2 regions of the Streptomyces sp. NPDC025273 genome follow, and region 2 is predicted to be linked to the other one. Evidence: predicted binding sites of a transcription regulator. Region 2 holds the regulator's gene; the other holds the start of a gene.
What was found. The regulator HrcA, encoded in region 2, represses chaperone genes, less so after heat shock. The targets are predictions, from matches to a motif close to TTNGCACTCNGNNNNNCNGAGTGCNAA.
Positions count from the first base shown of each region.

Region 1: groES (co-chaperone GroES) is a predicted target of HrcA. The motif match lies at 2,007-2,033, and genes of this name have one in related genera.

Region 1 is NZ_JBEZYP010000005.1:8,147-15,270, forward strand. Features, by position in the region: gene groL (chaperonin GroEL) at 1-1,445, opposite strand, end outside; gene groES (co-chaperone GroES) at 1,544-1,852, opposite strand; gene AB0F38_RS10655 (polysaccharide deacetylase family protein) at 2,122-3,036, opposite strand; gene AB0F38_RS10660 (methyltransferase domain-containing protein) at 3,160-4,377, shown strand; gene AB0F38_RS10665 (DUF1876 domain-containing protein) at 4,462-4,734, opposite strand; gene AB0F38_RS10670 (VOC family protein) at 4,820-5,284, opposite strand; gene AB0F38_RS10675 (hypothetical protein) at 5,468-5,737, opposite strand; gene tsaD (tRNA (adenosine(37)-N6)-threonylcarbamoyltransferase complex transferase subunit TsaD) at 5,734-6,840, opposite strand; gene rimI (ribosomal protein S18-alanine N-acetyltransferase) at 6,844-7,124, opposite strand, start outside.
Region 2 is NZ_JBEZYP010000001.1:542,065-549,188, reverse strand. Features, by position in the region: gene AB0F38_RS02280 (ribonuclease Z) at 1-180, opposite strand, end outside; gene AB0F38_RS02275 (histidine triad nucleotide-binding protein) at 196-555, opposite strand; gene AB0F38_RS02270 (16S rRNA (uracil(1498)-N(3))-methyltransferase) at 704-1,450, opposite strand; gene AB0F38_RS02265 (nitronate monooxygenase) at 1,447-2,520, opposite strand; gene dnaJ (molecular chaperone DnaJ) at 2,651-3,790, opposite strand; gene hrcA (heat-inducible transcriptional repressor HrcA) at 3,791-4,807, opposite strand; gene AB0F38_RS02250 (MBL fold metallo-hydrolase) at 4,973-5,695, shown strand; gene AB0F38_RS02245 (DUF3097 domain-containing protein) at 5,721-6,539, shown strand; gene AB0F38_RS02240 (ABC transporter substrate-binding protein) at 6,720-7,124, shown strand, end outside.

The DNA.
Region 1 (7,124 bases), on a different contig from region 2:
GTGGCGGCGTTGAAGCCCTGCCCCTTGTCGAGGTCGGCGACCTTCGAGGTGATGACGTAGCCCTCGAGGCCCGCGTTCTCCGCGATCCAGCGCAGCGGCTCGACGGCGGCGCGGCGCACGACCGCGACACCCGTGGCCTCGTCGCCGGTCTTGCCGAGGTTGCCCTCGAGGACCTTGACGGCGTGGACCAGAGCGGAGCCACCACCGGAGACGATGCCCTCCTCGACCGCGGCGCGGGTCGCGGAGATGGCGTCCTCCAGACGGTGCTTCTTCTCCTTGAGCTCCACCTCGGTGGCGGCGCCGACACGGATCACGCACACGCCGCCGGCCAGCTTCGCGAGGCGCTCCTGGAGCTTCTCGCGGTCCCAGTCGGAGTCCGTGGACTCGATCTCGGCCTTGATCTGGTTGACGCGGCCCTTGACGTCGGCGGAGTCGCCGCCGCCGTCGACGATGGTCGTGTCGTCCTTCGAGACGGTGACGCGGCGGGCGGTGCCCAGCACGTCCAGACCGGCCTGGTCGAGCTTGAGGCCGACCTCCTCGGCGATGACGGTCGCACCGGTGAGGGTGGCGATGTCGCCGAGCATGGCCTTGCGGCGGTCACCGAAGCCCGGGGCCTTCACCGCGACGGCGTTGAAGGTGCCACGGATCTTGTTGACGACGAGGGTGGAGAGCGCCTCGCCCTCGACGTCCTCGGCGATGATGAGCAGCGGCTTGGAGCCACCCGCCTGGATGACCTTCTCCAGCAGCGGGAGCAGCTCCTGGATGGAGCCGATCTTGCCCTGGTGGATCAGGATGTACGGGTCGTCGAGGACGGCCTCCATACGCTCCTGGTCGGTCACCATGTACGGGGAGAGGTAGCCCTTGTCGAAGGCCATGCCCTCGGTGAACTCGAGGTCCAGGCCGAAGGTGTTGGACTCCTCGACGGTGATGACACCGTCCTTGCCGACCTTGTCCATCGCGTCCGCGATGAGCTCGCCGACCTGGCTGTCCTGCGCGGAGAGCGCGGCCACTGCGGCGATGTCGGACTTGTCGTCGATCGGGCGGGCGGTCGCGAGGAGTTCCTCGGACACGGCCTTCACGGCGGCGTCGATGCCCTTCTTCAGGGCGGCCGGGGACGCGCCCGCGGCAACGTTGCGCAGACCTTCGCGGACGAGCGCCTGGGCCAGCACGGTGGCGGTGGTGGTGCCGTCACCCGCTACGTCGTTGGTCTTGGTCGCCACCTCCTTCACCAGCTGCGCACCGAGGTTCTCGTACGGGTCGTCGAGCTCGACCTCGCGCGCGATGGTGACACCGTCGTTGGTGATGGTGGGAGCGCCGAACTTCTTGTCGATGACGACGTTGCGGCCCTTCGGACCGATCGTCACCTTCACCGTGTCGGCAAGCTTGTTGACGCCGCGCTCAAGGGCGCGACGGGCGTCCTCGTCGAACTTCAGAATCTTCGCCATGGGCTGAGCTGTCCTCTCAAACGAACTGCGCCCCTCGCCACCCGGCTAGTTATTTCGCAGGGGGCCAGGGGCGCAGAACAGAAGCAAACGTGGGTGAATTACTTCTCGATGATCGCGAGAACGTCGCGCGCCGAGAGGACGAGGTACTCCTCGCCGTTGTACTTCACCTCGGTGCCGCCGTACTTGCTGTACAGAACGACATCGCCGGTCTTGACGTCGAGCGGAAGGCGCTCGCCGTTCTCGAAGCGGCCCGGGCCCACGGCCAGGACGACGCCCTCCTGGGGCTTCTCCTTGGCGGTGTCCGGAATGACCAGGCCGGAAGCCGTGGTCTGCTCGGCGTCGAGCGGCTGGACCACAATGCGGTCCTCGAGCGGCTTGATCGCAACCTTGGAGCTGGTGGTCGACACGATCCGGTCTCCCCCTTCGGAGATCTCACGGGGTTTAACAGTCTGTGGGTGGCGACCAGGTCGATCCGTCGTCGCGGGTGCCGGACCTGCCCTGTCGCACAGTGGTGCTGGCACTCTCCAGTGGGGAGTGCCAGACCTGAGACTATGACCGCGATTAGCACTCGGTCAAGCGGAGTGCCAATTCACCACCCTCGCGTGGCGCGCTCGGACCGGCGTGCGCCCCGACGACGCGGAAGGGGGCGGGCGTGTTCCGGGCGGAGAACGGCCCCTCAGACGTAGTCCTCCAGCCTGGCCACGGCGTACCCCTTGCCCGTGATCGTCTTCATGACGTGGCGGACCATGTCGGTCATGGACCCCTTCCACGCCTCCGGCCCGCGGAAGTGGGTGAGGATGATGTCGCCGGGGTGCAGGTCACGGTCCCACTCGCGCCACTCCATGTGGTCGGGGAACGCCTCGGCCGCCCAGAGGGGCACGGCCTTGATGCCGCAGGACTTGGCGATGCGCAGGGTGTCGCCGTTGTAGTTGCCGAACGGCGGCCTGAAGAGGGTGGGCCGCTTCCCGAAGTACTTCTCGATCTTGTCCTGTTCGCCGCAGATCTCCCGCCGCTGGTCGGCCTTCGAGAGCCCCGGCAGATAGCGGTGGTTGAGGGTGTGGTTGCTGAGGGTGACGCCGCGCGCCTGCATGTCCTTGAAGTAGCCGTAGTCGTCGCTGACGACGTAGTCGCTGAGGAAGGCGCTGTACGGGATGTCCAGCTCCGTCATCATCTTCAGCAGTTCAGGGTCCTTCTCCGCACCGTCGTCCATCGTCAGGAAGACGATCCGCTCCTTGGTCGGGACGGTGGTGAAGACCGGGGGCAGCGCGTCCCCGCCCTCGACCTCGAAACCCTCACGGGTGGTGATGCGCGGCTTCTCGGCGGGCGGCGCCGGGGGGAGCAGCGGGACCTCGGCCAGCCCCCACTTCCTCGCGGCTGCCGCGCGCGCGGCCCGCTGCCGCTTCAGCCGCTCGGCGTAGGCCTCCGGCGCCGGGGCCGCCTCGGCGGCGTCCGCCCCGGGCCGTCCCGCGCCCGGATCGGCCTGCCGCCCCCGGCCGGCCCCGTCGCCGCCGGCTCCTTCGGCGCATGCGGAGGCGACGGCGGCGACCAGCAGGGCCGCCAGAACCGCGCGGACCGGTCTGTGCCGTTTCATGGCGCATTTTTCGTTTTGTCGTACTGGCTGCATGGCGCCGCATCCTGCCAGCCGGTCGACGGCCCCCCGCCCCGACACCTCCGGCGGGCCCGGCCCGTCCCCCGGCTGGCTCACAATGGACCGGTGAACGACCAACCCCCCGCAGACGCTTCCGACCCGCTCGCCGCGTTCGCCGCCCTGCGCACCCCCGAGGGCGCCGCGCTGCTGGCGGAGTTGCGCGACCACGACCCGGCTCAGGAGCTGGCCACGGCGACCCGGCTGCGCCGCACCCACCCGGCCGGACTGGTGTCGGCGGCGCTCGGCCAGGCGCGGCTGCGGCAGCGCGCGGTGGCCAAGTTCGGGGCGGCGGACGCGTACCGGATGTTCTTCACCCCGAACGGCGTGGAGCAGGCGACCCGGACCTCGGTCGCCACCTGTCGCGCCGAGCGGTTCGCGGGACTCGGCGGCGTACGGAGTGTGGCCGACCTGTGCTGCGGGATCGGCGGCGACGCGATCGCGCTGGCCAGGGCCGGCATCTCCGTACTGGCCGTGGACCGCGACCCGCTGACCGCGGAGGTGGCCCGCGCCAACACCGTCGCGCTGGGCCTCCAGGACCTGGTCGAGGTGCGGTGCGCGGACGTCACGGAGATCGACACCTCCGGGTACGACGCGGTCTTCGTCGACCCGGCCCGGCGTGGCGGACGCGGCCGGATCTTCGACCCCGAGTCCTACTCACCGCCGCTCTCCTGGGCGACCGGGGCCGCGCTCAGGGCCCCCCGCGCGGCGCTGAAGATCGCCCCGGGTGTCCCGCACGAGGCGATCGGCCCCCGGGCCGAGGCCGAGTGGATCTCGGACGGCGGCGATGTGAAGGAGGCCGTGCTCTGGTTCGGCGAGGGCTTCACCCCCGGGCGCTTCCGGGCCACCCTGCTCCCGTCCGGCGCGACCCTGACCACCGACGCGCCGCTGCCCGCCCCGCCCGTGGGGCCCGTCGGCCGCTATCTGTACGAACCCGACGGCGCCGTCATCCGCGCCCACCTGGTCGCCGCCGTCGTGGAGCGGTGCGGGGGCAGGCTGGTCGACGAGACGATCGCGTACGTCACGAACGACGAGCTGTACGAGTCCGAGTACACGACCGCTTACGAGATCACCGACCGGCTCCCGTTCAACATGAAGAAGCTGAAGGCCCTGCTGCGCGAACGGCAGGTCGGTGTCCTGACCGTCAAGAAGCGCGGCTCCGCGGTCGAACCCGAGGAACTGCGGCGGCGGATGAAGCTCCAGGGACCGCACGCGGCCACCGTCTTCCTCACCCGGGTGGCCGGGGCCCCGACCATGCTGATCGGGCAGCCGGTGAAGCCGCCCTGATCAGCCGTGCCGGCCCCGGCCCGGGGCTTGCGTCCTGAGCCCCGCCGCCCGGCGCAGGGCCGGCGCGGACATGCCCGGACGTGTTCAGGTCAGCGGGTACGACGTGCGCCCGGACGCCTCGTCGATCTCGTCGTGCGCCTTGGTGAGCAGCTTCATCGCCAGTTCGTTGAGCGCGCGGGCCCCCGCGATCTCCTCGCCGACCCTCGGCTGCTCCGCGTCGGAGGGATGGCGGCTGGCGTATCCGTGGGCCCGTACCTCGGTCCCGTCACTGAGCCGCACGAGAGCGGCCGCGCGGGTGCGGTGCGTGTCCTCCTCGAATTCCAGCTCGACATGCCATCCGACAGTGGTTTCCATCATGACGGTCACCTCCCGGAAGTCCTGCTTCCAGGGTGCGCCCGTTCGCCCGGCCGCGCACGGCGTGCGGGCGGGGTGGCGTCAGGCGTCAGGCGTCACACAGCGCCTGGACGTCCAGCTTCCGCATTCCCATCATCGCCTTCATCGCCCGGTCCGCCCTGGCCCTGTCGGGGTCGGAGAGCACCTCGTGCAGGGCGCGCGGGACGATCTGCCAGGACAGACCGTACTTGTCCTTCAGCCATCCGCACATGCTCTCCTCACCGCCCTCGGTGAGCTTCGCCCACAGCGCGTCGACCTCCTCCTGGTCCGCGCAGTCCACGCTCAGCGAGACGGCCTCGCTGAAGGTGAACTGCGGCCCGCCGTTGAGCGCGACGTACTCCTGTCCGGCGAGCACGAAGTCCACCGTCAGCACGGTGCCGGGCTCCCCCGGGGACGCCTCGGTGTGGTGCATGACGTCGACGACGCGTGAGTCCCCGCCGAAGACGGAGACGTAGAACTCCGCGGCCTCCTGGGCCTGGTCGTCGAACCACAGGCAGGGCTTGATCTTCTGCATGGTCTCTCTCCTTCGCGCGGTGCGTGGCAGAACGCTGTGCAAGGTAGACCCGTCCCGCACCGCGAACTCATCGGTACACGCCCTGCGCGCGGGCCGGCGGCAGCGTTCACTCCCGCGGCGGCAGGAGCGGGCCACGGTCCGTACGAAGGCGGCGTGCGCCGGGTCCTGCCCGCGGAGGCGGTCTCAGGCGTCCGCCGGCCCCAGCGACTCGAAGCGCCAGCGGTGCACCGGGCGGGTGATCAGCCCTGCGTGCGGCTCGGGCAGCTCCGGCAGTTCGTCGTCGTAGGCCGCCTCCCACCAGGTGAGGACGAGCACCCGGTCCTGCGGGGCGCGCAGCAGCTCGCTGCGCAGCGGCCGCCGGGCGAGCTCGGCCGCCCGGGACCGGGCCCATTCCAGCAGCTCGGCTCCCCGGCCCGCGGTGGCGCGGGCCTCCCACATCAGGGCGACGGTCATGAGTAGAGGTTGTCCTTGCTGATCTCGTGCACGTGGTCGTGGTCATGGGCGTGACCGTGCGCCCCGGGTACATGGGGTTCGGTGACCGGCAGCGAGGAGTCCGCGGAGAGCTCCCAGTCCGAGGCCGGGCGGTTGCGGGCGACCATCTCGGCGCCGAGCGCGGCGACCATCGCGCCGTTGTCCGTGCACAGTCCGGGCCTGGGCACGCGCAGCCGGATGCCGGCCCGCTCGCACCGCTCCTCGGCCAGGGCGCGCAGCCGCGAGTTGGCCGCTACACCGCCGCCGATCATCAGGTGGCCGACGCCCTCGTCCTTGCAGGCCCGCACGGCCTTGCGGGTCAGCACGTCCACGACGGCCTCCTGGAAGGACGCCGCGACGTCCCGTACGGGAACGTCCTCGCCGGCCGCCCGCTTCGCCTCGATCCAGCGCGCCACGGACGTCTTGAGGCCGGAGAAGGAGAAGTCGTACGCCGGATCGCGCGGGCCGCTCAGCCCGCGCGGGAACGCGATCGCCTTCGGGTCTCCTTCCCTGGCCAGCCGGTCGATGACCGGGCCGCCGGGGAAGCCGAGGTGCAGCACCCGGGCGATCTTGTCGAAGGCCTCGCCCGCCGCGTCGTCGATGGTGGCGCCCAGCGGGCGTACGTCGCTGGTGATGTCCGGGGCCAGCAGCAGCGAGGAGTGTCCGCCGCTGACCAGCAGTGCCATCGTCGGCTCGGGCAGCGGGCCGTGCTCCAGCTGGTCGACGCAGATGTGCGAGGCGAGGTGGTTCACCCCGTACAGCGGCTTGTTCAGCGCGTACGCGTACGCCTTGGCCGCCGACACGCCGACGAGCAGCGCCCCGGCGAGCCCGGGGCCGGCCGTGACCGCGATGCCGTCCAGGTCCCGGGCGCTGATCCCGGCCTCCTTCAGGGCGCGCTCGATGGTGGGGACCATCGACTCCAGGTGGGCGCGGGAGGCGATCTCCGGGACGACGCCGCCGAAGCGGGCGTGCGTGTCGACGCTGGAGGCGACGGCGTCGGCGAGCAGCGTCGTGCCGCGCACGATGCCGACGCCGGTCTCGTCGCAGGAGGTCTCGATGCCGAGTACGAGCGGTTCGTCAGCCATCAGTCAGATCTCTGTTCCTTGTACGGTCAGGCGCATGACGAGTGCGTCGATGTTCCCCGGCTGGTAGTAGCCCCGGCGGAAGCCGATGGGTTCGAAGCCGAAGCGTTCGTAGAGCTTCTGCGCGCGTGTGTTGTCGACACGCACCTCCAGGAGCACCGAGGCGCACTCGAAGGCCGTGGCGTGTCTGAGCAGGTCGCTCAGGAGCTCGGAGCCGAGGCCGCTGCCCCACTGGCCGCGGCTGACGCCGATCGTCTGGACGTCGGCGAGGTCACCGGCCGAGGCGA
Region 2 (7,124 bases):
ACAGATCCGGTTGATGTCATGGGCGGCCACACCTGCCCGCAGCATCTGACGCTGGGTGCCCTCGCCGGGGTCGAAGAGGATGCCCTCGCCGTCCCAGCGCAGCAGATAGCCGTTGTGGTTGCGGTGACGGGTAGGGACCTGGCTGGCGGTGCCGAGGACCACGAGTTCGCGTGCGGACACGGTGCGCGGACCTGTCTAGCCGGGGGGCCACTGCATCCCGCGTCCGCCCATGACGTGGGCGTGCGCGTGGAAGACGGTCTGGCCCGCACCGGCACCGGTGTTGAGCACGATGCGGTAGCCGCTCTCGACGATCCCCTCGGCGGCGGCGACGAGGCCTGCCTCGCGCAGCACGTCCGCGGCGATCTGCGGTTCGGCTCCGGCGAGCGTGGCGGCATCCGGGTAGTGCGCCTTCGGGATGACGAGGATGTGCGTGGGGGCCTGCGGGTTTATGTCGCGGAAGGCGACGGTCGTGGCGCTCTCGCGGACGATGGCCGCCGGGATGTCGCCGGTGACGATCTTGCAGAACAGGCAGTCGGTCTGCGGCTCTCCCGCCATGGCCCGGCCTCCTCGGTCTTGGGTGATCGTGATCAGTACACCGGCATGCTATCCGGCCGTGCCCGGCGGGTGGCCGGTCAGCGTGTCCAGGGCCTGTCGGGGGCGCCGCCGGCTCCCCGGGGGCGGCACCCTGGCGGCCTGCGGGTGCTCAGCCCCAGCGCCCGGTGCGTCCCATCAGAAGTGCCGCCGCGGCCGTCCCCGCGGTCGAGGTCCGCAGCACGCTGGGGCCGAGCCTGTACGCAGGCGCTCCCGCCTCGGCGAACACGGCGAGTTCCTGGGGGGAGACCCCGCCCTCGGGGCCCACGACCAGCACGATCGAGCCCTGGGCGGGGAGTTCGGCGGTGGCGAGCGGCGCGCTGCCGGTCTCCCGGTCCTCGTGCAGGACCCCCGCGAAGTCGGCCGCGGCCAGCAGCCCGGCGACCTGCCTGGTCGTCATCGCGTCCGCGACCTCCGGGAACCGCACCCGGCGTGACTGCTTCCCCGCCTCCCGGGCGGTGGTGCGCCACTTCGCCAGGGATCTGAGCCCGCGGTCGCCCTTCCACTGGGTGATGCAGCGTGCCGCCTGCCAGGGCACGATCGCGTCGACGCCCGTCTCGGTCATCGTCTCGACGGCGACCTCCCCGCGGTCACCCTTGGGCAGTGCCTGGACGACCGTGATCCGGGGCGCGGGCGCCGGCTCCTCGTGGACCGTGGCGAGGCCGGTGACGACGAGCCGGTCCTTGCCCTCGGCCGCCCGCACGACGCCTTCGGCCCAGCGGCCCTGCCCGTCGGTCAGGACGAGGTCCTCCCCCGGGTTCAGCCGTTTCACGGACACGGCGTGCCGTCCCTCGGATCCCTCCAGAACGAACTCCGGCCCGCTGGGCATGCGTTCCACGACGAAGACCGATGCCGTCACCGGGCACTCCTCCCACTCACTGCCGCGCGTGCGGCTTCCGTTTCGGCGGCGAGCAGTTCCACGAGTTCCCCGGCGGGCAGCTCGCGTGCCATCCGGTGGCCCTGGCCGGCCCACAGGGCCATGCCCTGGGCGTCGCCGGCCTTGGCCGCCGCCCTGCGCAGCCCGCTGGTCAGCTGATGGACCTGCGGGTAGGCCGCGGGCGCGTACCTGCCGTGCTCACGTACGAAGCGGTTGACCAGCCCGCGCGCGGGGCGGCCGGAGAAGGCCCGGGTCAGGGTCGTCGTCACGAACAGCGGGTTGGTCAGTGCCTGCTTGTGCAGCGGATGCGCTCCGGACTCGGGGCAGACCAGGAAGGCCGTGCCGAGCTGCGCCGCGTCGGCGCCCGCCGCGAGCACCGCCGTGATCTGGGAACCGCGCATCAGCCCGCCGGCCGCGACGAGCGGCAGCCGCACGCTCTCGCGGACCTCGGCGACGAGGGTGAGAAGACCGGTTCCGGTGAGGCCGCCCTGCGGGTCGTCGCGGTGCGTCGACTGGTGGCCGCCCGCCTCGGTCCCCTGGACGCAGACCGCGTGGGCGCCCGCCCACTCGGCGTTTCGCGCCTCCTGGGGCGAGGTGACGGTGACGACGGTGAGCGTACCGGCCGCGGCGAACGCGTCGAGGACCTCGCGGGTGGGGCAGCCGAAGGTGAAGGAGACCACGGGGACCGGATCCTCCAGCAGGATCGCGACCTTGGCCTCGTAGCCGTCGTCGCCGCTGGAGTCCGGGTCGCCGAGCGGGGTCTCGTACCAGGAGGCCTCACCGGCGAGCTGGTGGCGGTAGACCTCCACGGCGCTCGGGTCGGCGAGCAGGGGCTGCGGCATGAAGAGGTTGACGCCGAAGGGCCGGGCGGTCAGCCGGCGCAGCTCTTTGATCTCGTGGTACATCCCGTCCGCCGTCTTGTAGCCGGCGGCCAGGAAGCCGAGCCCTCCGGCGTCGGCGACGGCCCCGACCAGCTGCGGGGAGGAGACACCGCCCGCCATCGGGGCCTGCACGATCGGATACCGGCAGAGATCGGTCAGCGCCAAGGACATGACGGCATCGTGCCACGTCCTGTGCGGCGCGCCGAATCAGCCGGCGGCCGCCGGGAGGTCCGGCCGCCGTACGCGCACCGCCCGCCGGTACGGGACCGGCGGGCGGTGCGGTGACGACGTCGTGCCGGGTTCAGCGGCCGTTGAAGGCGTCCTTCAGCCGGGAGAACAGGCCCTGCTGGCCCGGCTGGAACTGACCGGTGGGCCGCTCCTCGCCGCGCAGCTTCGCGAGCTCCCGCAGGAGGCGCTCCTGCTCGGGATCCATCTTCGTCGGGGTCATGACCTCGACGTGCACGATGAGGTCGCCGCGCCCGCCGCCGCGCAGATGCGTGATGCCGCGCCCGTGCAGCGGGACCGACTGGCCGGACTGGGTGCCGGGCCTGATGTCGATCTCCTCCAGCCCGTCCAGCGTCTCCAGCGGCACCTGGGTACCGAGCGCCCCGGCTGTCATCGGGATGGTGACGGTGCAGTGCAGGTCGTCGCCGCGCCGCTGGAACACCGCGTGCGCCAGCTCGTGGATCTCGACGTACAGATCGCCGGCCGGGCCGCCGCCGGGGCCGACCTCTCCCTCGCCCGCGAGCTGGATGCGGGTGCCGTTGTCGACGCCCGCGGGAATCTTCACGGTGAGGGTGCGCCGCGAGCGGATGCGGCCGTCACCGGCGCACTCGGGGCACGGGGTCGGCACGACGGTGCCGAAGCCCTGGCACTGCGGGCAGGGCCGCGAGGTCATGACCTGGCCGAGGAAGGACCGGGTGACCTGGGAGACCTCGCCGCGGCCGCGGCACATGTCACAGGTCTGCGCGGAGGTGCCGGGGGCCGCGCCCTCGCCACTGCAGGTCGTACAGACGACCGCCGTGTCGACCTGGATGTCCTTGGTCGTGCCGAAGGCCGCCTCGTTGAGGTCGATCTCCAGCCGGATCATGGCGTCCTGGCCGCGCCGGGTCCGCGAACGGGGCCCGCGCTGGCCGGCGTTGCCGAAGAACGCGTCCATGATGTCGCTGAAGTTGCCGAAGCCGCCGGCTCCGAAGCCGCCCGCGCCGCCGCCACCGCCGGAGGCGGACAGCGGGTCGCCGCCGAGGTCGTAGACCTGCTTCTTCTGCGGGTCCGACAGCACCTCGTAAGCGGCGTTGATCTCCTTGAACCGCTCCTGGGTCTTCGGATCCGGGTTGACATCCGGGTGCAGCTCGCGGGCGAGCCTGCGGAATGCCTTCTTGATCTCGTCCTGAGATGCGTCGCGGCGCACGCCGAGTACGGCGTAGTAGTCCGTGGCCACTTACGACTCCGCCAGGATCTGTCCGACGTAACGTGCCACTGCGCGTACCGCTCCCATCGTTCCGGGGTAGTCCATGCGGGTCGGTCCGACCACGCCGAGTTTGGCGACTGCCTCGTCGCCCGAACCGTAGCCGACCGCGACGACGGACGTGGAGGTGAGGCCCTCGTGGGCGTTCTCGTGCCCGATCCGTACGGTCATGCCTGAGTCCGTGGCCTCACCGAGCAGCTTCAGCAGGACGACCTGTTCCTCCAGCGCTTCCAGCACCGGCCGGATCATCACAGGGAAGTCGTGCCCGAAGCGGGTGAGGTTGGAGGTGCCGCCGATCATCAGCCGCTCCTCCGTCTCTTCGACCAGAGTTTCGAGAAGGACGGAGAGCACCGTCGAGACGGTCCCCCGGTCCTCGTTCTCGAAGGACTCCGGCAGGTCCTGCACCAGTTGCGGAACGTCCGTGAAACGGCGTCCGACGACCCGGCTGTTGAGCCGGGCCCGCAGATCGGCGAGAGAGGTCTCGCCGAACGGGGCGGGGCAGTCGATCATACGCTGTTCGACCCGGCCCGTATCCGTGATCAGTACGAGCATCAGGCGGGCCGGAGCGAGCGAGAGCAGTTCCACGTGTCGCACCGTCGAACGGGTCAGCGAGGGGTACTGCACGACGGCGACCTGCCGGGTCAGCTGCGCGAGCAGCCGGACCGTGCGGCCCACGACGTCGTCGAGGTCGACCGCGCCGTCGAGGAAATTCTGGATGGCCCGGCGCTCCGGCGAGGACAGGGGCTTGACGCCCGCGAGCCTGTCGACGAAGAGCCGGTATCCCTTGTCCGTGGGGATGCGCCCCGCACTGGTGTGGGGCTGGGCGATGAAGCCCTCGTCCTCCAGCACGGCCATGTCGTTGCGGACGGTGGCCGGGGAGACCCCGAGTCTGTGCCGCTCCGTGAGCGCCTTGGAGCCCACGGGCTCCTCGGTGCCGACATAGTCCTGGACGATGGCGCGCAGCACTTCGAGTCTGCGTTCGCTGAGCATCGCGCACACCTCCAGCTGTGGTTCTCCGGTGTCTGTCTGGCACTCTGTGCGTTCGAGTGCCAGCAATCCCCCCGGTCAGTGTACGGGGGCGGGGTGGGGCCGGGGCAAGGGCGACCGGCCACGCTGTCGCGGGAGTGCGCAGGTCGTTGCCGATAGCGTTGCCTCATGGACGCCTCTTGGGAAGACTTCGGCTGGGAGCGGTTGGGCAACGGTACGGGACGCCGGCGCCTTCCCGTCTGGGACGCGACCGCCGCTCTGGTGGCGGGAGCGGACGGTGTGCTGCTCTACGACACGGGTTCGACACTCCGCGAGGGGGCCGAGCTGCGGGCCCAGGCGGAGGCCCTGTTCGGCCGGAGGGTGACGCATATCGCACTGAGCCATCCGCACTTCGACCATGTGCTGGGCACCGCCGCGTTCGCCGGGGCGGAGGTCTACGGGGCGGTCGGCACGGCGGAGCTGCTGGGTCACGGGGCGGCGGAGCTGCGTGCGGACGCGGTGCGGCACGGCATGAGCGAGGAGGACGCCACCGCGGCGACGGACGTGCTCGTGGCGCCGCACCACCAGGTGAGCGGGGAGTGGACGCTCGACCTGGGCGGCGGGCTCCAGGTGCTGCTGGCCAACGTGGGCCCGGGTCACACCGGCCACGACCTCGCGGTGCTGGTGCCGGGATCCCCCGTCGTGGTGCTCTGCGGCGATCTGGTCGAGGAGTCCGGCGAGCCGCAGGCAGGCCCGGACGCGGTCCCGTCGCACTGGCCGGCCGCACTGGACCGGCTGCTGGAGCTGGGCGGCGAGGACGCGCTGTACGTGCCGGGGCACGGCGCGGTGGTGGACGCCGCGTTCGTACGGGCGCAGCGCGACCGGCTGGCCACCGGTCACGGCGTGTCCTGAGCGGGCCGCCCTCTATCGTCGTGCCATGCGCAGCTACCAGCCGGACCTGACTCCGCCGTGGAAGAGGTCAGCCCCCGCCCCCGAGGTCCCCGCCGAGCCCGATCTGGTCGTGGAGGAGGCGGTCAGCGGCTTCTGCGGTGCGGTGATCCGGTGCGAGAGGACGGCCCAGGGGCCCACGGTCACGCTGGAGGACCGCTTCGGCAAGCACCGGGTGTTCCCGATGGAGCCGCGCGGCTTCCTGCTGGAGGGCCGGGTGGTCACCCTCGTACGCCCGTCGGCCGGCGGGCCCGCACGTCCGGCCCGGACCGCCTCCGGTTCGGTGGCGGTCCCGGGCGCGCGGGCACGGGTGGCCCGGGCCGGACGGATCTACGTCGAGGGCCGGCACGACGCCGAGCTGGTCGAGCGGGTCTGGGGCGACGACCTGCGCATCGAGGGCGTGGTCGTGGAGTACCTGGAGGGTATCGACGACCTCCCGGCGATCGTGCGCGCGTTCTCCCCGGGCCCGGACGCCCGGCTCGGCGTCCTGGTCGACCATCTGGTGCCTGGCTCCAAGGAGTCCCGTATCGCCGCCGAGGTCACGGACGCGGACGTCCTGGTCGTGGGGCACCCGTACGTCGACGTGTGGGAGGCGGTGAAGCCGTCGTCCGTGGGGATCCCCGGGTGGCCGGCGGTGCCGCGCGGCCAGGACTGGAAGACGGGGGTGTGCCGGGCGCTGGGGTGGCCGCAGAACACGGGTGCGGCCTGGCAGCACATCCTGTCCAGGGTCGGCTCGTACAAGGATCTGGAACCGCAACTGCTGGGCCGCGTGGAGGAATTGATCGACTTCGTCACCCTTCCGGCCTGATGTCACGAGGCCGTTGACGAGGATCCGGTACCGATCCCCATGAATGGCTGCGGCACATGCGCACCATCGGTTATTGAGGGGGGAGGGCTCGGCGGGCCCGGCGTGCTCGATGTCTTCCACGGGCCCGGCGTGCGCGCGGGGCCGGCGTGTTCAGCGGGCTGAGGGGGAGGCCGGGGGCGGATGGCGCGCGAAGTGTGGCGGGACAGTGCGGAGAACGAGGCGGCTTCCGCCGTCTTCCACCTGATGCAGGAACTGATCGACCAGTACCGGGTCAACCGGCCCGTGATGCCCCTCGTCGTGGCGCAGGCCGCGGACGCGGGCGCCGGGCCGGACATCGACGCCAGGGTGGAGCAGATCGTCCTGCAGGTCCACCGGGCGAACCAGCTGCGCCGTGTCCCGGTGAAGCTGCTCGACGGCCACGGCGACACCGCGTACGAGGCGGCGCTGTCCATGGTGCGCACGCTGACCGAGCGCCCCTGGGAGACCCGGAGCACCTCTCAGTACAAGCCGTTCGTCTTCCCCCGCTCCCGTCTCCTGGACGCCATCGAGCAGGCCACCGCGACGGTCGTCCGAACGCCGGACCGG